DNA from 3 places in the Oceanimonas sp. GK1 genome. Region 2 is predicted to be linked to each of the others. Evidence: predicted binding sites of a transcription regulator. Region 2 holds the regulator's gene; each other region holds the start of a gene.

Region 1 (7,822 bases), 1.6 Mb from region 2:
CGTCGTAGCTGACCCGGTTATCATCGTCGCCATTCACCGAAATACGGCCGAGTCCGTCGCGGATCTGCACCACGGGACCGCTGTCGATAAACAGGCCGGTGAGTGATGAGGCCTCGGTCAGGGCGCCGCCGCCATTGGCGCGCAGGTCAATGACCAGCCCCTGAATATTCTGCTGCTTGAGCCTGTCGATTTCCCGGGCCACGTCCACGCTCAGGTTGACGTAAAAGCTGGGAATTTCAATCACCCCAATGCGCTGATCGTTCACCTCCAGCACCTTGCCGTTGGCGGCCCTGTCTTCCAGCCGCACCGTGTCCCGGGTGATTTCGACAATACGCGGCGTGGTGGCCACGGCCTGGCCGCGCTGAATTTGCAGCCATACCTTGGTGCCCTTGGGGCCCTTGATCAGATCCACCACTTCATCCAGACGCCAGCCGATCACGTCGGTGATTTTTTCGGCTTCTTGCCCTACCCCTATGATGCGGTCATCAGGCTGCAACTCGCTGGATTTGGCCGCCGGGCCACCGGGTACCAAAGAGCGGATCACGGTGTAGTCGTCTTCCGCCTGCAGCACGGCGCCTATGCCCTCCAGAGAGAGGTTCATTTCGGTTTCAAAACGCTCGGCGTTGCGCGGGCTAAGGTAACTGGTATGAGGCTCAATGGCCCGGGCAAAGGCGTTGGCAAAACTCTGAAAGGCATCCTCACTTTCACTCTGGGACAAGCGTTTGATGGCGTTGTTGTACCGTTTGGTGAGGGTGGTTTTTATCTCGTCCCAGTCCTTGTCGGCCAGGGCGAGACTGAGGGCATCGAATTTGACCCGCTTGCGCCACAGCTCGTCCAGCTCGCGCTGGTTCGCCGGCCAGTCGGCCTCGGAGCGGTCAAACTGGTAGTCTTCCGTGCCGTCGAATTGCATTGGCGTATCGAGCAACGACAGCGCATAGCTGAGGCGCTCGTAGCGGCGCTTCAGGCTCTCGTTGTACATGTCAAAGGCGGCGTCGAGCCGGCCGGCCCGCAGCAGATCGTCAAAACTGTCGCGGTAACGCTCGAAACGGCGCACATCTTCCTGGGTAAAGATGTTGCGGCTGAAGTCCAGGCTTTCAATGTAGCGATCAAAAATCGCCTCTGAAAAGGCATCATCCAGCCTGAACTGCTTGTAATGGGAACGGGTGAACAGCGCGGTAATCCGCTTAGCCGCAGCCGCATGCTGACTTTCCGGGGCCAGAGCGGGAATGGCATCGGCCTCAATGGCCGGCGTCACCGCCCGGGCCAGCCCGGCGGCCAGCACGGCGGCGGCCACCAGGGACAAACGAATTCCGTGACTGATCAAACCCTACTCCTCAGAGAACTATGTGATCGAACTTGACGCGTACCGACATGCCGGTTTTGAGCTCCACCTGAACATCGTCCCGGGTCACTTCCTTAATGGTAGCGGGAACCGGAGACTTGCCCAGCAATACTTTGACATTCTGCTCAACGGCGAGTTTCGCAGGATCGACCTTTTTCACCCGCGGACGGGGCTTTTTGCCGGCGGGCTTTTCCTTGCGCGGACCAAACACCTTTTCCTTGCTGTCTTTCAGCGCCTGCTTGGCGTGATCAATGTGCTCCTGGGTCAGCTCGCCGCAGGGGTTGCCGTCCAGATCAACCCGGCTCATGCCGGCCTTGAGGCCATGCAGGTAACGCCAGCTGGACGTGTACTGGCGCAGGGCGGTGCGCAGCAGGGTCTTGGATACCTTGGGATCCTCGGCCATGCGTTCTGCCAGATCCTGAAAGATACCTATCTTGAGCGGCTTGGCTTCGCCGTTGGCAATAAAACACGCGGGAAAGCGCTCGGCCAGGTAGGCGATGACTTCTTTACTGTTTTTCAGTTTTTCGGAGTTTTCCATGAAATACCTTGGGATTGGGACCAGTGGGCGCACCGCCCGTTGAAACCTTCACATTATAAGGGCCGCACGGACAAAAGCGACCCCGGCATGTTACAGCAGGGGCAGAACGGCGCCCACCAGGCCGGCCAGACCGGTCTCATCACACGCATCAAAGCGATCGTGGACCGGGCTGTCGATGTCGAGTACGCCCCAGACAACGCCGTTATCATCACTCAGGGGCAGGACGATTTCCGAGTTGCTGGCGGCATCGCAGGCAATGTGGCCGGCAAAGGCATGCACATCGGCGACGCGCTGCACCTGGTTGGTGGCAGCGGCAGTACCGCACACCCCCCGGCCCACCGGAATGCGCACACAGGCGGGCTTGCCCTGGAACGGGCCCAGCACCAGCTCATCCTGCTCACGCAGGTAGAAGCCGACCCAGTTGATGTTATCCAGCGACAGGTTCAGCAGAGCCGAGAGGTTGGCCAGTTTGGCAATGCGATTGGGTTCACCTTCGCACAGGGCCAGTGCCTGGGCGGTCAGGCTTTGATAAAATGCGTTTTTTTCACTCATGGTGTCAGCAGGTTGGCAATTTTGGCTTAACTTACCTGCCCTTTGGGAAAATGAAAACCAATGATGGTGATGGATGAATAAAAAAGAACCGAACAACGGCATTTTGCACTGGTCGGTGCTCACCGGCATGATGCGTCGCCACAAAGCACTGCTGATCAGGGCCCATTTGCTGGCCATTGCCGGCACCCTGCTGGCGGTGCCCGTGCCCCTGCTGATGCCGTTACTGGTGGACGAGGTGCTGCTGGAGCAACCGGGCACCCTGGTAGCCGGGCTGGACCCGCTGCTGCCCGAGGACTGGCAGACCGGCGTGGGCTATATTCTGGCGGTGCTGCTGATCACCCTGTTGCTGCGTTTTATGGCACTGGTGTTCAACATATTGCAGGGCCGGCAATTTGCCCGGGTGGCCAAGCACATCACCTTTCAGATCCGGCGCCGCCTCACCCGCCAGCTGATGCGCACTCCCCTGCGCCGCTTTGAATCGGTAGGGGCCGGCAGCGTCAGCTCCCATTACATCACCGATGTGGAAACCCTCGACAAGTTTCTGGGCGAGACCCTGAGCCGGTTGCTGATAAGCCTGCTGAGCGTGGTGGGCACCGCCGTGGTGCTGTTGCTGCTGAACTGGCAGCTGGGACTCTTTATTCTGCTGCTGAACCCGGTGGTGGTGTTTTTCTCCAGCCGGCTCGGCTCCAAGGTCAAGTACCTCAAGCGCAATGAAAACAAGGCCTTCGAACTGTTTCAGCAGGCACTGGTGGAAACCCTGGACGGCATTCAGGAAATTCGCGCCGCCAACCGGGAACGCCATTACCTGTTGCGGGTGATCGACCGGGCCCGGGGAGTACGGGACACCGCCATTGAATACCATTGGAAAAGCGAGGCCGCCGGCAAGGCCAGCTTTTTGCTGTTTTTGTCCGGGGTGGAGCTGTTCCGGGCGGTGGGCATGATCATGGTGCTGTACACCGATCTCACCGTGGGCCAGATTTTCGCGGTATTCAGTTATCTCTGGTTCATGATGGGCCCGGTGCAGGAGCTGCTGAACATGCAGTATTCCTTTTACGCCGCCGATGCGGCCCGCAAGCGCATCAACACCATGCTGGCCCTGGGAGATACCGTGGAGCCGGTGGGCCGGTTCAACCCCTTTGCCGGCGTCACCACCCTGCCGATAGAGGTGCGCAACCTCAGCTTTTCCTACGACGGTGAACGCCGGGTGCTGGATGACATCAGCCTGAGCATTGCCGCCGGGGAAAAGGTGGCCCTGGTGGGCGCCAGCGGTGGCGGCAAATCGACCTTTATTCAGCTGCTGCTGGGCCTCTACCCCGCCGACAGCGGCGACATTCGCTTTGGTGGCATCAGCAGTGCCGACATCGGCTTTGCCACCATTCGCGAGCACGTGGCCACGGTACTGCAGCAACCGGTGCTGTTTAACGACACGGTGCGCGCCAACCTGAACCTGGGCGATGATCACGATGATGCCGCCATCTGGCAGGCGCTGAAGGTGGCGCAACTGGATGAGGTGATTGCCGCCACGGACAAGGGGCTGGATACCGAGATCGGCCGCCGGGGCGTGCGGCTCTCGGGGGGACAGCAACAACGGCTGGCGGTGGCCCGCATGATCCTGAAAGATCCGGCCATTGTGATTCTGGATGAAGCCACCTCGGCGCTCGACACCGACACCGAGCAGCGGCTGCACCAGGCGCTGTCGGGCTTTCTGCACGGACGGACCACCCTGATTGTGGCGCACCGGTTAAGCTCGGTGCGCCAGGCGGACAGGGTTGTCGTGTTTGAGGATGGCAAAATCAGTCAGTCAGGCACGCATGTTGAGCTGCTGGAACAACCGGGGCTGTACCGGACGCTGTATAGCTGATGCAGCAGGCTGACTGCCTGCCTAGGCTCCGTCAGGCGACGGCCTTGACCGTCTCATCGGCGGCGTTATCGCCCTTGCCGGTTTTTTTGACGGGCTTTTTCTTCGGTCCAGCCAGTTCGGCCTGGTGCTGGGCCAGAAACAGCGCCAGCGCTTCCCGATCCGCTTCATTCAAGGTAACCGGTGCGTTTTCCAGTACGGTTTCAATGTGTTCCGCCATATCCAGCAGGCGGTCGTAGGCATCCGCCTCTTTCTTGTTGGTAAAGGTCATTTTTTCAATTCCGTTTCGCACTACGCGATATTGAACTTCTACGGCCATGATGAGCTCCTTATCTGTATATACATACAGTAATCAGCCTGTTTCCGAATTGCAAGCCACTCTGACCACGCAATTTTCCGGCCATGGCTGGCGGACTCAGGATTAAAGTCTAAAATTTATACAGAGGGCGCCCGGCGTCGGGTGTTCTCTTACTAGCGCACGGCTCAGCTAATGAGCCATTCCCCTGAGCCAGGTACACGGAATTTGTACCTGGCTTTTTTTGTTCTTAAATTACGTCCGCCACATTATTATGTTAAGTAACCCGCCATTTTAATGGCTTAGGTTATTTCCAGATTGCACTTGGTGTGAGTTTGGCTATGATTAAACTCTCTTTTGTATGTTGGCATAATATTTATGTTTACCCTGGCTGCCGAACTGCGTCATACCATGTCCTTGCTGGAGTCTGCCCTGGCCGCGCTGAACCGTGAGATTCTACGCCAGGCGGGCGATTTGCCCGTGGCCACCTGTTATTGCCTGCCCGAGGTTGCCCTCGGCAAAGAGCACGAGCCCGTTGAGCATATTCAGGTGCAAGCGCAACTCACCGGCAGGCCAGCCCTCGACGCCGCTCTTTCCGCCTTTGGCCGCTGGCACCTGAAGGCCGACTGCTCCGCCAAGGCCAGCTTTCGCCTGCCCGGCTTTATCCTGCTGCCCGGCGCCAGCCGAGCGCTGCTTGAACAACAGGTAGCAGAAGTTAACCGGCTTAAACTGGCCTTTCGTACCCTGGTGCAGCAATTGGATGATAAAGACAAGAAATTTACCCTGGTGCACCATACCTTTCCCGGCCTTATTACCCTGCAGGTCTACCGCCAGCTCACCCTGCTGCCCCATACTGCTTCTCGGCTGGGCTTTACCTGGGCCAACAAGCAGATCATTCAGAAGGTGGACAAGGCCAGGCTCGTGGAGCAGCTGATGCAAAGCCGCCACAGCCCTCCCCCGCTGACGGACGCGCATACCTGGCAGCAATGCGTAGACCGGGAAATCTACGATGTGAAACGGCTGCCCGCTCATGTGGAGCTTAGACTGCGCCGGCCGGTGAAAACCCATCCCATGGTCAACGTGCGCTGGAGCGAGCCACTGACGCCCCGCCAGCAGCAATTCAAGGCCCATTTGCCCTTGCTGCTGTGCCAGGACGAGCTGCCCGCCATCACTCACCTGGGTGATTACCCGCCGGCCAAAGCCCGCAAGCAACGGGCGGCGCGCATTGGTGGCGAGCCGCTGATCCCGCGGCTACATATTTATCCTTTCGAGCCCTGACACTGCCCCGGACGAGGGTGCTATCATGGCGTGATGTTTCTTTTGTAACTTTTGGATGGCGTTATGGCATTGCCCTTCTCCCTGTTGCTGCTGCTGGCAAGCCTGGCCGGTCTCACTCCCCTGGCTATCGACATGTACCTGCCAAGCCTGCCCACCATAGCGCGGGATCTGGGGGTGCCGGTGTCCCAGGCCCAGCTGACCATCAGTGTGTTTCTGGCGGGGTTTGCCCTGGGTCAGCTGTTCTATGGCCCCCTGGCCGACTCGGTGGGACGCAAACCGGTGATGCTGGGCGGGCTGACGCTGTTTACGCTGGCAAGCCTGGGCTGTGCCCTGGCTAACAGCATTGAAACCCTGATGACCTTTCGCCTGTTGCAGGCCATTGGCGGCGCCGCCGGCTCCGTGGTGCTCAACGCCCTGCTGCGGGACATGTTTGAACGAGACATGTTCGCCCGGGTGATGTCGATGGTGATCCTGGTGATGACCCTGGCCCCACTGGTGGCGCCCATCGTCGGCGGCTACCTGCTACTTATCGGTCACTGGCACAGCATCTTCGTGCTGCTGGCCGCCATTGGCACGGCGGTGACGGTGGCGCTAGCCCTGCGCATTCCCGAAACCCTCAAACCCGAGCACCGCCAGCCCTTTCGGTTGTGGCCGGTGCTGCAAAACTACAGCCGGGTGCTGCGTCACCGGGCCGCGCTGGGGTATATCGGCTGTGGCGGCCTGACCACGGCGGCCATGTTTGCCTTTATTTCCGGCTCGCCGCTGGTGTATATCGAGCTTTACGGCGTACCGGCCCAGCATTACGGCCTGCTGTTTGCCATGAACATCGTGCTGATGATGGTACTGACCTTTGCCAACAGCCGGCTGGTCAAGCGCCTGGGCAGCGACCGACTGCTGAAAACCGGCCTGATCCTGGCCGCACTGGCCGGCGTGGCCCTGCTGTTCAGCGGCCTCACCGGCGCGGGGGGACTCTGGGGGCTGGTGCCGGCCATCATGGTGCTGATTGCCCAAATCAGCCTGGTGGGTGCCAACGCCATGGCCGGACTGCTCAACCACTTTCCCGAGTCTGCCGGCACCGCCTCGGCGCTAGCGGGTACGGTACGTTTTGGCCTGGGCGCCCTGGCCACCTTTGCGGTCAACGCCAGTGACGCCCTCTCTGCCCTGCCCATGGCACTGGTCATGTGCCTGTGCGTCTGGCTGGCCCTGGCCAGTTACTGGCTGCTGGTGCGTCCCGCCCTGTCCGCCGCCGAGTAGCCAGCCCCGGCAGGCCATGTCCGGCATGGCGACGCCCGGTAAATTCCCGGGAAAGCCATTTTTTAATACCGGCGCAAGTGATATAACTAACAGCTGTCGCTTAGCGACCACACTCGCTTTTACAAGAAGGAATTGACAAGACTATGTTCGAGAAGGTCACTGCTGCACCGGCCGACCCCATTCTGGGCCTGACCGATGCGTTCCGTAAAGATACCCGTACCGACAAAATCAACCTGGGCGTTGGTATCTACAAAGACGAAGCCGGCCAGACCCCGGTACTGCGCTGCGTGAAACAGGCCGAAGCCCGCCTGGTGCAGGAGCAAACCACCAAAAACTATCTCAGCATAGAAGGCATTGAAGCCTATGGTCAGGTAGTGCAGAAGCTGCTGTTTGGCGCCGATGCCGGCATTATTGCTGACCAGCGCGCCCGTACCGCCCAGGCGCCGGGTGGTACCGGAGCCCTGCGCATCGCCGGTGAGTTCATCGCCCGCCAGCTCGACACCAACACCATCTGGATCTCCAACCCCACCTGGGCCAACCACCGCGCCGTGTTTACCGCCGCCGGCCTGGAAGTGAAGGAATACGGCTACTATAACGCCGAGACCAAGGATCTGGACTTTGACGCCATGCTGGCCAGCCTGGCAGACGCCAAGGCCGGGGATGTGGTGCTGTTCCACGGCTGTTGTCACAACCCCACCGGTATCG
Region 2 (7,822 bases):
CACAAAATTGCCCGGTTAGGGATGGTGCGTACCTTTCAGCACGTGCGCCTGTTCAAGGAAATGACGGTGCTGGAGAACCTGCTGGTGGCCCAGCATGCTCATCTGAATACCCATTTTCTCGCCGGCCTGCTGAAAACCCCCGGTTTTCGCCGGGCCGAGCGGGAAGGGCTGCAGCGGGCCCATTACTGGCTGGAAAAGGTCAACCTCACCGACTTTGCCAACCGCGCCGCCGGTAACCTGGCCTATGGCCAGCAACGACGGCTGGAGATCGCCCGCTGCATGGCGGCCCGGCCGGCGTTGCTGATGCTGGACGAGCCGGCGGCCGGGCTCAATCCCTTTGAAACCCAGGAGTTGAACCGGCTGATCCGGGATCTGCGGGACAATGAAGGGGTCAGCGTGCTGCTGATCGAGCACGACATGAAGCTGGTGATGGACATTTCCGATCATATCTACGTGGTCAACCAGGGCCGGCCCCTGGCCGACGGCAGCCCCGAGGCGGTGCGCAGCCATCCCGACGTGATCAACGCCTACCTGGGAGAAGCCTGATGCTGCATGTCGATAATATCTGCGCCCATTACGGCAAGATACAGGCGCTGGAAGACGTGACGGTGCATATCGAGCAGGGGGAGATCGTGACGCTGATCGGCGCCAACGGCGCCGGCAAGACCACCCTGATGATGTCCATTTGTGGCGATCCCCGGCCGTCCCGGGGCCGGGTGGTGTTTGAGGGGCAGGATCTGTCCGGGCTGGATACCGCCGCCATCATGCGCCGGGACATCGCCATTGTGCCGGAAGGGCGGCGTATCTTCGCCCGGCTCACGGTGGAGGAAAACCTGCACATGGGCGCCTTTTTCGTGGACAGGCGCGAGCATGCCGGCCTGATGGCCGAGGTGTTTGCCATGTTTCCCCGGCTGAAGGAGCGGCGCCACCAGCGTGCCGGCACCATGTCCGGGGGCGAGCAGCAGATGCTGGCCATTGGCCGGGCGCTGATGAGCCGGCCCCGGCTGTTGCTGCTGGACGAGCCGTCCCTGGGGCTGGCGCCCATCATCATCAATCAGATCTTCGACACCATTGCCCGGCTGCGCAAAGAAAAGGGCATGACCATCTTCCTGGTGGAGCAAAACGCCAACCAGGCGTTGAAGCTGGCCGACCGGGGCTATGTGCTGGAAAACGGCCGGGTGGTGCTGGCCGACACCGGTGCCGCCCTGCTGGTGAACGAACGGGTGCGCAACGCCTATCTGGGCGGCTGAGGCTGAATTGGGTACACTGGCTGCCACATTATCGAGGAGGAATTCATGGATCAGTTTGCCCATATTTCGGTGGACGACGCCCACATCATGCTGAGCGAAGGCCGGGCCCGGCTGGTGGATATTCGCGACCCCCAGTCCTTTGCCCTGGCGCACGCCGAGGGTGCCTTTCACCTGACCAACGACAGCCTGGTGAGCTTTACCAATGAGGTGGATTACGACGTGCCGGTGATCGTGATGTGTTATCACGGCATCAGCAGTCAGGGCGCGGCCCAGTATCTGGTGAATCAGGGCTTTGAGGAAGTCTACAGCCTGGACGGCGGCTTTGAGGCCTGGCGCCGCAGTCAGCCGGTGGTTGGCCAGTCGTGAAGGCGCTGCTGGTGCTCGACGATCCGCGCCGGGCCCAGGCCTTTGTGGACTACCTGAGTGAGCTCGGTCTGCACTGCGAGCTCACTCAGGACGATAACGGTCATGTGCATATCTGGCTGGTAGACGAAGCCCGCTTTGAGGAGGCCCACCGGGAAGCGAAGCGCTTTCTGGCCGAGCCCTTTCACCCCCGCTATCAGGAAGCATCGTGGAAGCGGGGCGACAGCCACGCCCGCTTTGCCGACGGACCACCGCAACGCGGCTGGGCAAGCGACCTGCTGCGCCAGACCGGCCCGGTGAACCTGCTGGTGCTGCTGGCCTGCCTGCTGGTTTATGGCCTGAGCTGGCTGGGGTTGCCCATGTTCGGGGTGCTGTCCTTTCCGCCCCGGCTGGACGGGCTGCTGGGCGCGGAGTTCTGGCGTGTTTTTACCCCGGCGCTGATGCATTTTTCCCTGATGCACCTGGTGTTCAACCTGTTCTGGTGGTGGTACCTGGGCGGCATGGTGGAAAGGCGCCTCGGCAGCAGCAAGCTGCTGGTGCTGTTGCTGGTGGCGGCGGTGCTGCCCAACCTGCTGCAGTTCTGGGCCAGTGGTCCGCGCTTTGGTGGTTTGTCGGGGGTGGTGTATGCGCTGCTGGCCTACGTCTGGTTCAGCGGCCGGCTCAACCCGGCCCGGGGTATCGGCCTGCCCGACGGCATGGCGGTGTTTATGGTGGTATGGCTGGTATTGGGCTTTGCCGATCTGCTGGGGACGCCGGTGGCCAACATGGCTCACCTGGGCGGTGCCCTTATCGGCCTGCTGCAGGCCTGGCTCGATAACCGGCGCCGGGCGGCTTACTGATAGAGAAATTTGGTGAACAGCAGGCGGCGAATCGGGGTTTGCCCGGCTTCCTGCAACAGCAAATCGTTGAGCCGCTGCCGGCCCTCATCGGCCAGGGCGGTACGGGCCGGCAGGGAGCGGATTTCCTGCCGGTTTTTTTCCGCCAGCAGGTCGTTGAGCGCATCCCGCAGCAACGGCATATTGTTTTCCACCAGCGGCAGCTGCTCCGGCCGTTCCAGCATCAGATCCACCGCCACCCGCACATAGCCGAGGTTTTGTCCGGAATGCTGGTAGTTGGTAATAATGTCCGGCGTCATGGTGTAATATATGGGCCCGGCGGGCTCCGCCGCCTCTTCCTGTGCGCTGAGCGGGCCCGAGGCCGCCAGCAGCAGGCAGAAGGCAAGTAACCGAAACATATGAGTCTCCGACAAAGTGAGAGCGGGCATTGTTTAAATATTTGTCGGTCCGGTCAAGTCCATCGGCCGTTTTCTGTATCATGGCCCGAAAAAGCGGTGCTGGTGTTGCCGCCGAAGCAGGACCCAATACCTTGTTATGTCTTTGTCATTTCACCCCACAACCATGACGCCCAGCCTCGACAGTGACTGGCCATGGGGACATTCAGCGCCGGCGTCGCCCCTGTTGTGCGACTGGTTGTATGAACCGGGTTCGCTGACCCAGCGGCTGCGTCGTCACAGCAACGATTTTTGTGTGCGTGTGCTGGCGGAGGCGGTGCTGCGCCCGCTCACGCCGGATCAGGCGGCCCTGCTCCATACCGAACAGGGCTATTGCCGGGAGGTACTGCTGCTGTGTGACGGCGTGCCCTGGGTGTATGCCACCTCGCTGTATTCTTCTGCCACTCAGGCGGCGCTGCCGGCGCTGGGCGGGCTGGGCTCCCGGGCGCTGGGTGAGCTGATGTTCGAAGCGCCGGATCTGCAACGTACGCCGTTTGAGCTGGCGCGGCTCGACTCCAGGGCCTATCACCGTCTGGCGGCACGAGCCGGATTGACGACTGCTGCGCCCGCCACCGGCCCCTGGGCCCGCCGCTCCGCCCTCAGCACCGGCCTGGCCCGGGTGCTGGTGACCGAACTCTTTCTGCCGGCCTCGGCTCCCTATCAGGAAACCGTATCATGACCACGCTGACCTCTCCTTCCCGCCCGCGCTGGCGCGCCTATCTGGCCCTGGCCCGGCTCGACAAGCCCATTGGCACCCTGCTGCTGCTGTGGCCTACCTTGTGGGCACTGTGGATTGCCGCCGGTGGGTTGCCCTCTCCCTGGCTGCTGGTGGTGTTTGTGGCCGGGGTGTTTTCCATGCGCTCCGCCGGCTGCGTGATCAACGACTATGCCGATCGCCATATCGACGGTCACGTCAAGCGCACCCATGCTCGGCCGTTGCCGGCGGGTGAGCTCACCGAGCGTCAGGCGCTGAGCTTTTTTGCCCTGCTGGTGGGCCTTTCCTTTTTACTGGTGCTGACCACCAACGCACTCACCATTGGCCTGGCCTTTGCCGGCCTGTTCTGGGCGGCGCTTTACCCCTTTATGAAGCGCTTTACGCATCTGCCCCAGCTGTTTCTGGGCATCGCCTTCTCCTGGGCCATTCCCATGGCCTTTGCCGCCCAGGCCAACAGCCTGCCCGCCGGGCTCTGGCTGCTGTTTGGCGCCAACCTGACCTGGACCGTGGCCTATGACACCATGTATGCCATGGTGGACAGGGACGACGACCTCAAGATAGGAGTGAAGTCCACCGCCATTCTGTTTGGCCGGCGCGACAAGCTGATCGTCGGCCTGCTGCAGCTGGTTACCCTGCTGCTGCTGGTGGCCGCGGGCCGGGTATTTGAACTGGCCGCGCCCTTTTACTGGGGCCTGCTGGCGGCCGCCGGGCTGTTTGTGTATCAGCAGCGGCTGATCCGCGATCGGGAGCGCATGCCCTGTTTTCGTGCCTTTCTCAACAACAACTACGCCGGCATGGCGGTTTTCGCCGGCCTGGTGCTGGCGCTGTGGTAACCAGGCGGATAGGTGAGCCTGAACAGGGAGGTACTTGCAGCGTGTCGGGAAGTTGCCCCTTTATTCAACCTTCACTATGTCTGCAGACGGGGTGAGGCTTTGGGGCTTGCTCTGGACTCATTACTGGATATACTGACAGTTAACTGTATAAACAGACAGGTTTCATCATGAAGGCCCTTACTCCCCGCCAGTCTCAGGTGCTGGACATCATCAAGGAACACATTCAGCAAACCGGCATGCCCCCCACCCGGGTGGAAATTGCCAAGGTGCTGGGTTTCAAATCCGCCAATGCGGCGGAAGAGCACCTCAAGGCGCTGGCCAAAAAGGGCGTGATTGAAATCATGCCCGGCACCTCCCGGGGCATTCGCCTGGCCGGCGAGGAAGCGGAAGAAGAGCAGGGCCTGCCGCTGGTGGGCAGAGTGGCCGCCGGTGAGCCGATACTGGCCCAGCAGCACATTGAAAGCCATTACCGTCTCGATCCCGGCCTGTTTCACCCCTCGGCGGACTTTCTGCTGCGGGTACAGGGCATGAGCATGAAGAATATCGGCATCATGGACGGCGACCTGCTGGCGGTGCACAAGACCCAGGAGGCCCGCAACGGCCAGGTGGTGGTGGCGCGGCTCGACGACGAAGTGACCGTCAAACGCTTTCAACGCAAGGGCAGCAAGGTCAGCTTGCTTCCCGAGAACGAGGAATTGTCGCCCATCGAGGTGGATCTGCGCACCCAGGAGCTGATTATTGAAGGCCTGGCCGTGGGCGTCATCCGTAACGGCGATTTCTGAAAGAACCCCTTGTTCTGGCAGGCCGGCCCCTTCAGGCTGGCCTGCCAGTCCCCAGTCCCCAGTCCCCAGTCCCCAGTCCCCAGTCCCCAGTCCCCAGTCCCCATTTCTTTATATTTTACATTTCCTTAACTGCTGCTTTACTTAGAGTCAGCCGAATGGAAGGGATGCGGTCGTTCGGCTGATACCGATGCCCAATTCAAGTGCTCCGGTTTACAGGACGAAACGATGGGGGTGCACGTGAAGCCGATTTTGCTGCTGTTGTCCTTGCTGACAACCCTGCCCGTGGGGGCGCAAACCCGCCTCAACATGACCGAAGGGGTCACCGAAATCAGCCAGAAGGTGTATGGCCTGCACATGACCATTCTCACCATCTGTGCGGTGATCGGCCTGCTGGTATTCGGGGTCATGTTCTGGGCCATTATTCACCACCGCAAGTCCAAGGGGGCCCGGGCGGCCCAGTTTCACGAAAGCACCAAAGTTGAAATTCTCTGGACCCTGGTTCCCTTTCTGATCCTGATTGCCATGGCCATTCCCGCCACCAACACCCTGGTGGCGATGGAAGATGCCTCCGAGTCGGATCTGACTGTACAGATCACCGGCTCCCAGTGGAAATGGCATTACCGCTATTTTGACGAAGAGGTGGAGTTTTACAGCCTGCTGGCCACCCTGCCGCAACAAATCAGCGGCCAGGTGGGCAAGGGCGAAAACTACCTGCTGGAAGTGGATTATCCCCTGGTGCTGCCCACGGATCGCAAGGTGCGTTTTCTGATCACCTCCGACGACGTCATTCACTCCTGGTGGGTGCCGGCCTTTGCGGTGAAAAAGGATGCCATCCCCGGCTTTATTAACGAGGCCTGGACCCGCATTGATCAGCCCGGCCTGTATCGCGGCCAGTGCGCCGAGCTGTGCGGCAAGGATCATGGCTTTATGCCCATCGTGGTGGATGCCCGTACCCCCGAGGAGTTTGACGGCTGGCTGGCGCAGATCAAGGCCGAGCAGACCGCCGCCAAAGCCGCCGAGCAGGAACTGTTGGCCATGGACATGAGCATGGACGAGCTGATGAGCCTGGGTGAGCAGGTGTATCAACGGGCCTGTGCCGCCTGTCACCAAGCCAGTGGCGAAGGCATTCCCGGCGCCTTTCCGGGGCTCAAGGGCAGCGAAATGGTGCTGAACGACAGGGCGGCCCATATCGATATCGTGTTGCACGGCAAGGCGGGCACCGCCATGCAGAGCTTTGACAAGCAGCTGGCGCTCAAGGAGCTGGCGGCGGTGATCACCTATGAACGCAATGCCTGGGGCAACGATACCGGGGACCTGGTGCAACCCAGGGACATTCACCAGGCCAGACAGGGACAATAGGGGGCTGTGATGGCACAGATGGATCGCACGGAGACCGCGGACATTCACCTGGTGGAAGATCATCACCACGGCCCTGCCAGGGGCATTGGCCGCTGGCTGTTTACCACCAACCACAAGGACATCGGCACCCTGTATCTGCTGTTCAGCCTGACCATGTTCCTGCTGGGCGGCGCCATGGCCATGGTGATTCGGGCGGAACTGTTTCAGCCCGGGCTGCAACTGGTGGAGCCCAATTTCTTCAACCAGATGACCACCATGCACGGCCTGATCATGGTGTTCGGCGCCGTGATGCCGGCCTTTGTGGGGCTGGCCAACTGGATGATCCCCATGATGATCGGCGCCCCCGACATGGCGCTGCCGCGCATGAACAACTGGAGTTTCTGGATACTGCCCTTTGCCTTTGTGCTGATGCTGAGCTCGCTGTTTGTGCTCGGCGGCGGCCCCAACTTCGGCTGGACCTTCTATGCGCCGCTGTCCACCACCTATGGCCCCGACAGTACCGCCCTGTTCGTGTTCGCCATTCATATCATGGGCATCAGCTCCATCATGGGCGCGATCAACGTGATTGTTACCATCTGGAACCTTCGTGCGCCGGGCATGAGCTGGATGAAGCTGCCGCTGTTCTGCTGGACCTGGCTGATTACCGCCTTCTTGCTGATCGCGGTGATGCCGGTGCTGGCCGGCGCCGTGACCATGGTGCTGACCGACAAGTATTTCGGCACCAGCTTCTTTGAGGCGGCCGGGGGCGGGGATCCGGTGCTGTTCCAGCATATCTTCTGGTTCTTCGGCCACCCCGAGGTGTACATCATGATACTGCCGAGTTTCGGCATTATCTCGGCCATAGTGCCGGCCTTCAGCCGCAAGCGGCTGTTTGGTTATGCCTCCATGGTATACGCCACCGCCTCCATTGCCGGGCTCAGCTTTCTGGTGTGGGCCCACCACATGTTTACCGTGGGCATGCCGGTGGCGGCGGAGCTGTTTTTTATGTATTGCACCATGCTGATCTCGGTGCCCACCGGGGTCAAGGTGTTCAACTGGGTGGCCACCATGTGGCGGGGCTCGATCAGCTTTGAGGTGCCCATGCTGTTCGCCCTGGCCTTTATCGTGCTGTTTACCATCGGCGGTTTCAGCGGCCTGATGCTGGCCATTACCCCGGCCGACTTCCAGTATCACGACACCTACTTTGTGGTGGCCCACTTCCACTATGTGCTGGTGTCCGGCGCCATCTTTTCGATCATGGCAGCGGCCTA
Region 3 (7,822 bases), 1.7 Mb from region 2:
TCAAGCCGGGCCCGAACAGGTCCGGCTTTTTGTTGTTTGTGAAGGACAGGTAACAAAGTGAAAACAGGCGTTTTGCTGGTCAACCTGGGGACGCCTTCCGCGCCGACGTCGGCGGCGGTAAAGGCCTTTCTCAGTCAGTTTCTGCACGACCACAGAGTCGTGGATGTGCCCCGCTCGCTGTGGTGCCCGCTGCTCCATGGCATTATCCTGCCGTTCCGCTCGCCCAGGGTGGCCAAGCTCTATCAGTCCATCTGGTGGCCGGAAGGCTCGCCCTTGATGGTGATAAGCCGTCGCCAGCAGGCGGCGCTGCAACAGGCGTTGCAGGATGAAGGCATTGATGTGCCGGTGGTGCTCGGCATGAGCTATGGCGAGCCGTCCATCGGCTCGGCCTGGCAGCAGCTTAAAGATCAGGGCGTGGACAGGGTGATAGTGCTGCCGCTGTATCCGCAGTATTCGGTCAGCACCACCGCCTCGGTGTTCGATGCCTGGGCCAAGCTGATGAAGCAGGAGCGGCTGGTGCCGGCCCTGCGCTTTGTGCACGATTATCACGACTTCAGCGGCTACATCGGCGCCCTGGCCGACTCGGTGCGGGCCCACTGGCAGGAGCATGGGCGGGGGGACATGTTGTTATTGTCTTACCACGGCATTCCCAAACGCTATGAGAATGAGGGCGACCCTTACGGCCAGCAGTGCCACCGCACCTCCGAGCTGCTGGCGGCTGAGCTGGGGCTGGAGCCGCACCAGTGGCGCACCACCTTTCAGTCGCGGTTTGGCCGGGAAGAGTGGCTCAAGCCCTATACCGACAAAACCATGGAGCAGTTGCCCGGTGAAGGCATTAAAAAGCTGGACGTGATCTGCCCGGCCTTTTCCGCCGACTGCCTGGAAACCCTGGAAGAGATTGCCGAGCAAAATCAGGAGATTTTCATCAAGGCCGGGGGAGAGCAATACCATTATATTCCTGCCCTGAACGACAACCCCGCCCACATTCGCATGCTGGTGGATCTGGTGTGTCGCGAGCTGGTGTAAGCCTGACAGGGGTTAAAACCTGAAAAACCGGCGTTGCTTTAATAGCAGCGCCGGTTTTTTTATGGGCCGAAGAGTCAGTGCAGCGGGCTGGCTGGCACTGCCGGCCCGATCACAAAAAGACGGCCGCCGGCTTGCCGCTGGGGCGAAAAGGTTTCATCTTGCTGTTGCCAGCACACCACGGCGGCGATGGCCGGGCTCGACAGGGCCCGCTGCAACTGGCCCGGGTTCAGGCGGTGCGCATCCACAATGCGGGCGGGATTAATGCCGGCGGCGGCCAGGGTGCGGCGGCACAGCCGGCCCGGGGCGTTGGCGATCAGGATCCAGCCGGTGTTGCCGTGGCTGAGGGCGGCCAGGCGGGCCAGCAGTCCGGCCTGGGGCGCATTATGGGCGAAGGAGGCGGCGCAGTGGGGCAGGGAGTCCTGCCGGGAGATCAGTGCCTGCTTGCGGATTAGCGAAAGGTTCATCATGGGTCGGCCCTGCCTGTGGTGATACTGTTTATATATACAGTATTCACTTGAGGCGGGCTGGTCAATATTTAACTGGTTAAATTTACAGTATTCTGATCGGGCCGGCAGATCACCGGCCTGTTACCTGCAGGAGAGCAACATGGACAGAGCACAACTGGAACGCATGGACACCCACATGGTACTGAGCATTCTCAATGAAAAGTTGCGCATTGAATGCGACAGCCTGGACGCCTTGCTGTCCCGCTACGAGCTCGACAGGGGCTGGCTGAGCGCGCGCATGGCGCAAATCGGCTACCGCTACGACAGCCAGAGCAATCAGTTTAGGGCGGCATGACTTGAAAAGGGAAAGCCGGGCTGTCATGGTCCGGCTTTTTGATGTGAGGAGGCATCATGGAACCACATTTCTGGCATCAGCGCTGGCAGAGCGCCCGCATCGGTTTTCACCAGCGGGAGATTAACCCCCACCTGCGGGCCTGCTGGCAGCATACCGGCGCGCCGCCAAACACCGAGGTACTGGTGCCTTTGTGCGGCAAAAGCCGGGATATGTACTGGCTGGCGGAGCAGGGCCATGCCGTGGCCGGGTTTGAGCTGTCGCCGCTGGCGATAGCAGACTTTTTTGCCGAGGCAAAGCTTACGCCGAAGCGCGAGCCCAGCGGCCTCTTTGTGTGCTGGCAGCACGAGCCCTTCCGCCTCTACGAAGGGGACTTTTTTCATGCCGATGCCCTTGGGAGGCAGTTTGACCTCGCCTATGATCGGGCGGCCCTGATTGCTCTGCCCGCCACCATGCGGCCCGCCTATGCCGCCTTGCTGGCCCGCCTGAACAACCCCGGTGGCCGTGTGTTGCTGGTCACGGTTGATCACGATGCGCAAGCGCCGTCGCCGCCTTTTGCGGTGAATGAGGCCGAAGTGCGCACCCTGTTCGAACCTTGTTTCGAGGTGGCTTTGCTGGCGCATCTTGAAGAAGGAGCGCGCAACCGCCGGGTGGCGGCGGGGGAGTGTACTTTTTTTGATGAATGGTGCTTTTTGCTGACTCGCCGCTGACAAAATGTTACCGGGTGTTTTCGCATTGGTTAAATAATTTGGGTGTAGCTCCGGTTTTTTCCTGTTTCTTCAGTGTAATATTCCAATTGTGTATTTCAGTGCAAAATCTTTGCCTGTAAAATAACTATTCATCGCGCACCTTATCCGGTGCGGCATTATGCGCTGTTTCCTGCTCTTTTATGCACTTTGCAAGGGCGGGACAGCCGGCACACGATAACGGTATTGATGCCGCCGGCCCCGGGGCCGGCGCAAAGGAGTATTCATGGAAAAAACGCTGACGGGGCAAGCCGGTGGCACCCGTAACTGGCTGATGTTTCTGCTGCCTTCGCTGGCGGGCATTTTGCTGTTTATGACCCCGGTTGCCTGGCAGGGCAATATCACCATCATGATAGCGGTGCTGGCCAAGAGCGTGCAGGGCGCCCTGGGGGAGCAACTGCCCGCCATGGTGACCGGGTTGATTACCCTGTCGGCGTTGCTGTCGCTGCTCGGCAGCCTGCTCAGGCCGGCCTGGCTGCTGAACCATGCCTTTCTCAACACCCTGTTCAATGTGCGTCCGGTATGGCTCGCCAGCCGGCTGCTGGGCGCGGTGTTTGTGCTGCTGGTGCACTTTCAGGCAGGGCCCGAACTGCTTTACAGCGGCGATACCGGCGGCCTGGTGCTGAACGATCTGCTGCCGGTGCTGTTTGCCGTGTTTATTTTTGCCGGCCTGTTGCTGCCGCTGTTGCTTGACTTCGGTCTACTGGAGCTGGTGGGCACCCTGCTGACCGGTATTATGCGGCCGCTGTTTCGTCTGCCAGGACGTTCGGCGGTGGACTGCATGGCTTCCTGGCTGGGGGACGGCAGCGTGGGCATTCTGCTGACCAGCAAGCAGTATGAAGGGCATCATTATACCCAGCGGGAAGCGGCGGTGATCGGCACCACCTTTTCGGCGGTGTCCATTACCTTCAGCCTGGTGGTGCTGGCCCAGGTGAAGCTGGAGCACATGTTCCTGCCCTTTTACGGTGCCGTGTGTCTGGCGGGGGTGGTGGCGGCCATAGTGGTGCCGCGGTTGCCGCCCCTGTGCTGGAAAAAAGACACCTTTATCAATGGCGAGCCGCGCCCGGCCAATGCCGAGGCCACGCCGCCGGGCTATTCCCGCCTGGGGCATGGCCTGACGCTTGCGCTGGCCCGGGCCGGCAAGGTGGAAAGCCTGGCTCAGGTGGCGCGCGCCGGGGTGCACAATGCCCTCGACATGCTGCTGGGCGTGCTGCCGGTGGTCATGGCCTTTGGCACCCTGGCGCTGATAGTGGCGGAAACCACGCCGCTGTTTGCCTGGCTGGGCATGCCCTTTGTGCCGCTGCTGGAGCTGCTGCAGATTCCCGAGGCCGCGGCCGCGTCCCAGACCATGGTGGTGGGCTTTGCCGACATGTTCATTCCGGCCATTCTGGCCACCTCCATCGAGAGCGAACTGACTCGCTTTGTGATTGCCGCCCTGTCGGTGACTCAGCTGATTTACATGTCGGAAGTGGGTGCCCTGCTGCTGGGCAGCAAGATCCCGGTGAACATTGTTGAGCTGTTTGTGATCTTCCTGATGCGCACCCTGGTCACCCTGCCGGTGATCGCCCTGGTGGCCCACTGGGTATTCTGATGGGCGTGGGCTCTTCTATACTGTTGCCACACCAACAGTGGACAGGAGAAGCCCATGTATCAGTCGGTACTGCAGTTCTGGTTTGAAGAGCTGACTCCCGCCCAGTGGTGGCATAAGGATGCGGCGCTGGATACGGCCATTGCCGAACGGTTTGGCGGCCTGCATGAGCGGGCCTGCCGGGGGGAGTTGTTTGAATGGCGCAGTCGCGCGCCAGGGAGGCTGGCCGAGATCATTGTGCTCGACCAGTTTTCCCGCAACATTCACCGGGGGCGGCCGGCGTCGTTTGCCGCCGATGGCATGGCCCTGGCACTGACTCAGGAGGCCATCAGCCAGGATGCCGAGCGTGCACTCAGCCGCGAGCAGCGGCTGTTTCTGTACATGCCCTTTATGCACAGCGAATCCCTCAAGATTCACGACCAGGCCCTGATCCTGTTTGAGCGGCTGGGGCTGGCCGACAACCTGGACTTCGAGCATCGCCATCGCAATATTATTGAGCGCTTTGGCCGCTACCCCCACCGCAACGCCATTCTTGGCCGCCCCTCCACCCCTGAAGAGCAGGCATTTTTGAAACAGCCGGGCTCGGGGTTTTAATGGGTAGTTGCGCCTGGGTGTAGCCTGATATTTGTAGCCGGCACCTACGGTCATCCGGGTTAGGGTAGCTGCCGCTTCAGCCGGCAGGGCCTGCGTTGCAGGCCGTTGACGCGGTCGTTGACTGACAAATGCGCTGGCTAAAACGGCGCCTACAGCCCGGTTCCAGACTTGAGCGGATAGCCTTTGAGTTACACTGTTTTCATGACTTATCAAGATGCATTGGCTGGCAGATGTTCATTAGAAGGGCAGATTTATCATGTGACTATCTGCACTTGGCGTCGTTATCCGTTTTTCGACAATTATTGGGCTGGTCGTCAGGTGGTGAAGACACTGTGTCACCTTGAAAGACAGCAACTCGCTCACTCAATGGCCTGGGTATTGATGCCCGATCACCTGCATTGGTTATTTCAGTTAAATCATTCAGCCTCACTGTCAGGAGTAGTGCATACCTTCAAGGGACGTTCGGCCAGGATTGTTAATTGTTATCTGAGGCGAACCGGTGCCTGTTGGCAGAGAGGGTTTTATGACCATGCCATCAGGCAGGAAGAAGATGTACAGCAAATTGCCAGATACATTATTGCCAATCCATTAAGGGCGGGTCTGGTGAAGCGGGTGGGGGATTATCCGTTATGGGATGCAGTCTGGGTATAACGCGATATTTGTAGCCGGCACCTACGGTCATCCGGGTTGGGGTAGCTGCCGCTTCAGCAGGCAGGGCCTGCATCGCAGGCCGTTAACTGACAAACGCGCCGGCTAAAGCGGCGCCTACAGCCCGGGTCTTGGGCCATAGTCGCCACGTTCACATGTTACTGCTGCTGAATGGCCCAGATCTGGAAGGCGCGGCGGGTGTCGGCATCGGCGGCGTTCCACCAGTGCTGCAGCATTTCCATGGCATCGGCGTCTACCACGGCGTCGCCGAATTTTTCCTGGGCGGCGGCCACGGCGGCCTCGGTGCGGCCGTTAAAGGCCTGGCGGCTTTCCTTCAGGTGCTGCTGAATACCACCGGCGGTGTCCAGGCCGGCGGGCATGGGAATAGTGGAGAGTTCGGCGTCAACGGGCTGGCCGGTGCGCTTGTCCACCACGGTCAGCTGCGCTGCCTGCTCACGCAGAAACTGCCTGGCCAGCTGGTAGTTGAGCGGCTTGTTATATTCAATGGTCAGCTCGGCATCGGCGGGCACGTTATCCAGCTCGATGATCACCGGCTCACCGTTCAGCACCCGTACTTCGGAGCGGTTGGAATAGTCGTTGGTGTAACCGATGGCCAGCTGGTTCTTGCCCTCGTTCAGGGTGACCTTATGAATGTTTTTGGTAATGGTGTTGGCGGTTTTTTCGCCGTTCACCAGAAAAATCTGATAGGGCTGCTCGGCTTCAAAGGTGGCGGCGGTGGCGCCAAAACACAGACCAGCCGCGGCCAGGGCGGCAAGGGTAACACGCAGTTTCATAGATAAGGGCTCCTGAGCCATTTGCCCGTTGCGGGCATCACGTTATGCATTAAACCGGTCGATTGTGACAATTTATAAAACCGGACGCAATTGGCAAACCCGCCCCGTGCTCACGTTTCCCGGGTAAAGGGGGGCAGGGCATTGAGCAGCGCCGGGCCGTAGCGGCGGGTCAGCAGGCGCCGGTCCAGCAGCACAATGCGGCCCCGGTCGGTTTCGGTGCGCAGCAGCCGGCCGCAGGCCTGAATGAGCTTGCGCGAGGCCTCGGGCACGGTGAGCTGCATAAAAGGGTTACCGCCGCTTAAGCTTATCCACTCGGCCATGGCTTCCTCCACCGGTGAGGTGGGCACCGCAAAGGGCAGCTTGGTGATAATCAGGTTGGTGAGGTAATGGCCGGGCAAATCCAGCCCTTCGGCAAAACTGCCGGTACCAAACAGCACGCTGGGCTGGCCGCCGTCGCACTTCATGCGGTGCAGCTCCAGCAATGCCTGGCGGCCCGCTTCCCCCTGCACCAGCAGGGAATGGCCCTGGCCGCGCAGGGCCTTGGCCACGGCGTTCATCTGCCGGTAGGAAGAAAACAGCACCAGGCTGGCCTGTTCATCCTTTAGCCAGCGGGGAATTTCCTCCACCAGCAGCTCATCAAACCCCGCCTCCTGGGGCTCCAGGGGCAGGGGCGGGATTATCAGCCGCGATGCCGGGTAGTCAAAGGGCGAGTTCAGCCGCAGATACTGGCTGCCGTCGTCGGCGCGCAGGCCCACCGAGCGGCGAAAATAGCTGAAGTCGTTGAGCGCAGTAAAAGTGGCCGACACCATGATCACCGCCGCCGCCCGGGACCAGCACCATTGCTCCAGCAAATGGCCCACCGCCAGCGGCGTGGCGCACAATGTGGTGTCGTGCTTGCCCTGCACCAGCCAGCGCGCCGGCGGTGTTTGCTTGGGGCCCACTGCTTTCAGCATCAGCTCGCACAACCCCAACGCCTCGTCGGCGTGCAGTTGTTGCAGGCTGACGGACGCCATGGCGCCCGACACCGCGCTGTTGCCCGGTTGCTGTTTGAGGGCCTCCGCAAGGGCACTTTGCAGCCGGCTCAAGCCCTGGGCCAGTTGCTTGTGTTCATCCTTGAGCGCGGTCAGGGAGTGGCTCAGCAGCTCCGGCAACTCGCCGGCGGCAAAGCGCGAGCAGCCCTGTTCATCGGGAGTTAGCTCGCCCCGGCGCTGGGCCGCCTGCAACTGTTTATACAGCTCGCCGAGGGAAGGAATAAGCTGCTGCAACGCCTGCTGGGTACGGTTAACGGCGTTGTGGCCGTCATCCTTGAGTACCGCGGCCAGGGTTGGCACCTGCTTGTTGAACTGCTCCAGATTGCGCCGGGCCGCGCGCAGCGACAATTTTGCCGAGCCCTGCTCCCGGGCAATGTGGGCGATGTGGTGGGCCTCGTCCAGCACATACACGCAGCTTTCCGGCTCGGGCAGAATAATGCCGCCGCCCATGGCCAGGTCAGCCAGCAACAGGGCGTGATTGACCACGATTACATCTACCTTGTCGAGCTCGGCCCGGGCCAGGTGAAAGGGGCAGTGGCCATGGCCCAGCTGAGGCTGACAGCTGTGGCGCTCGGTGTGCAGTTGTTGCCACAGCGC

What was found. The regulator LexA, encoded in region 2, represses DNA repair genes until DNA is damaged. The targets are predictions, from matches to a motif close to ANCTGTNTNNNNANACAGNT.
Region 1: GU3_RS10750 (YebG family protein) is a predicted target of LexA. The motif match lies at 4,622-4,641, and genes of this name have one in related genera.
Region 3: GU3_RS11920 (DUF4250 domain-containing protein) is a predicted target of LexA. The motif match lies at 1,516-1,535, and genes of this name have one in related genera.

What each region holds. Positions count from the first base shown of each region.
Region 1 is NC_016745.1:2,265,164-2,272,985, forward strand. It holds gene prc (carboxy terminal-processing peptidase) at 1-1,324, opposite strand, end outside; gene proQ (RNA chaperone ProQ) at 1,335-1,880, opposite strand; gene GU3_RS10740 (GAF domain-containing protein) at 1,971-2,432, opposite strand; gene GU3_RS10745 (ABC transporter ATP-binding protein) at 2,506-4,293, shown strand; gene GU3_RS10750 (YebG family protein) at 4,325-4,609, opposite strand; gene GU3_RS10755 (DNA replication terminus site-binding protein) at 4,964-5,863, shown strand; gene GU3_RS10760 (Bcr/CflA family multidrug efflux MFS transporter) at 5,927-7,117, shown strand; gene GU3_RS10765 (amino acid aminotransferase) at 7,261-7,822, shown strand, end outside.
Region 2 is NC_016745.1:700,665-708,486, forward strand. It holds gene livG (high-affinity branched-chain amino acid ABC transporter ATP-binding protein LivG) at 1-546, shown strand, start outside; gene GU3_RS03340 (ABC transporter ATP-binding protein) at 546-1,250, shown strand; gene glpE (thiosulfate sulfurtransferase GlpE) at 1,296-1,616, shown strand; gene glpG (rhomboid family intramembrane serine protease GlpG) at 1,613-2,452, shown strand; gene GU3_RS03355 (flagellar basal body-associated FliL family protein) at 2,446-2,847, opposite strand; gene GU3_RS03360 (chorismate lyase) at 2,984-3,562, shown strand; gene ubiA (4-hydroxybenzoate octaprenyltransferase) at 3,559-4,431, shown strand; gene lexA (transcriptional repressor LexA) at 4,599-5,213, shown strand; gene coxB (cytochrome c oxidase subunit II) at 5,451-6,572, shown strand; gene ctaD (cytochrome c oxidase subunit I) at 6,591-7,822, shown strand, end outside.
Region 3 is NC_016745.1:2,517,588-2,525,409, reverse strand. It holds gene hemH (ferrochelatase) at 58-1,026, shown strand; gene GU3_RS11925 (hypothetical protein) at 1,101-1,493, opposite strand; gene GU3_RS11920 (DUF4250 domain-containing protein) at 1,633-1,827, shown strand; gene GU3_RS11915 (thiopurine S-methyltransferase) at 1,884-2,534, shown strand; gene GU3_RS11910 (YjiH family protein) at 2,797-4,161, shown strand; gene GU3_RS11905 (DUF924 family protein) at 4,216-4,752, shown strand; gene GU3_RS16830 (transposase) at 4,954-5,403, shown strand; gene GU3_RS11900 (DUF2057 domain-containing protein) at 5,559-6,194, opposite strand; gene dinG (ATP-dependent DNA helicase DinG) at 6,305-7,822, opposite strand, start outside.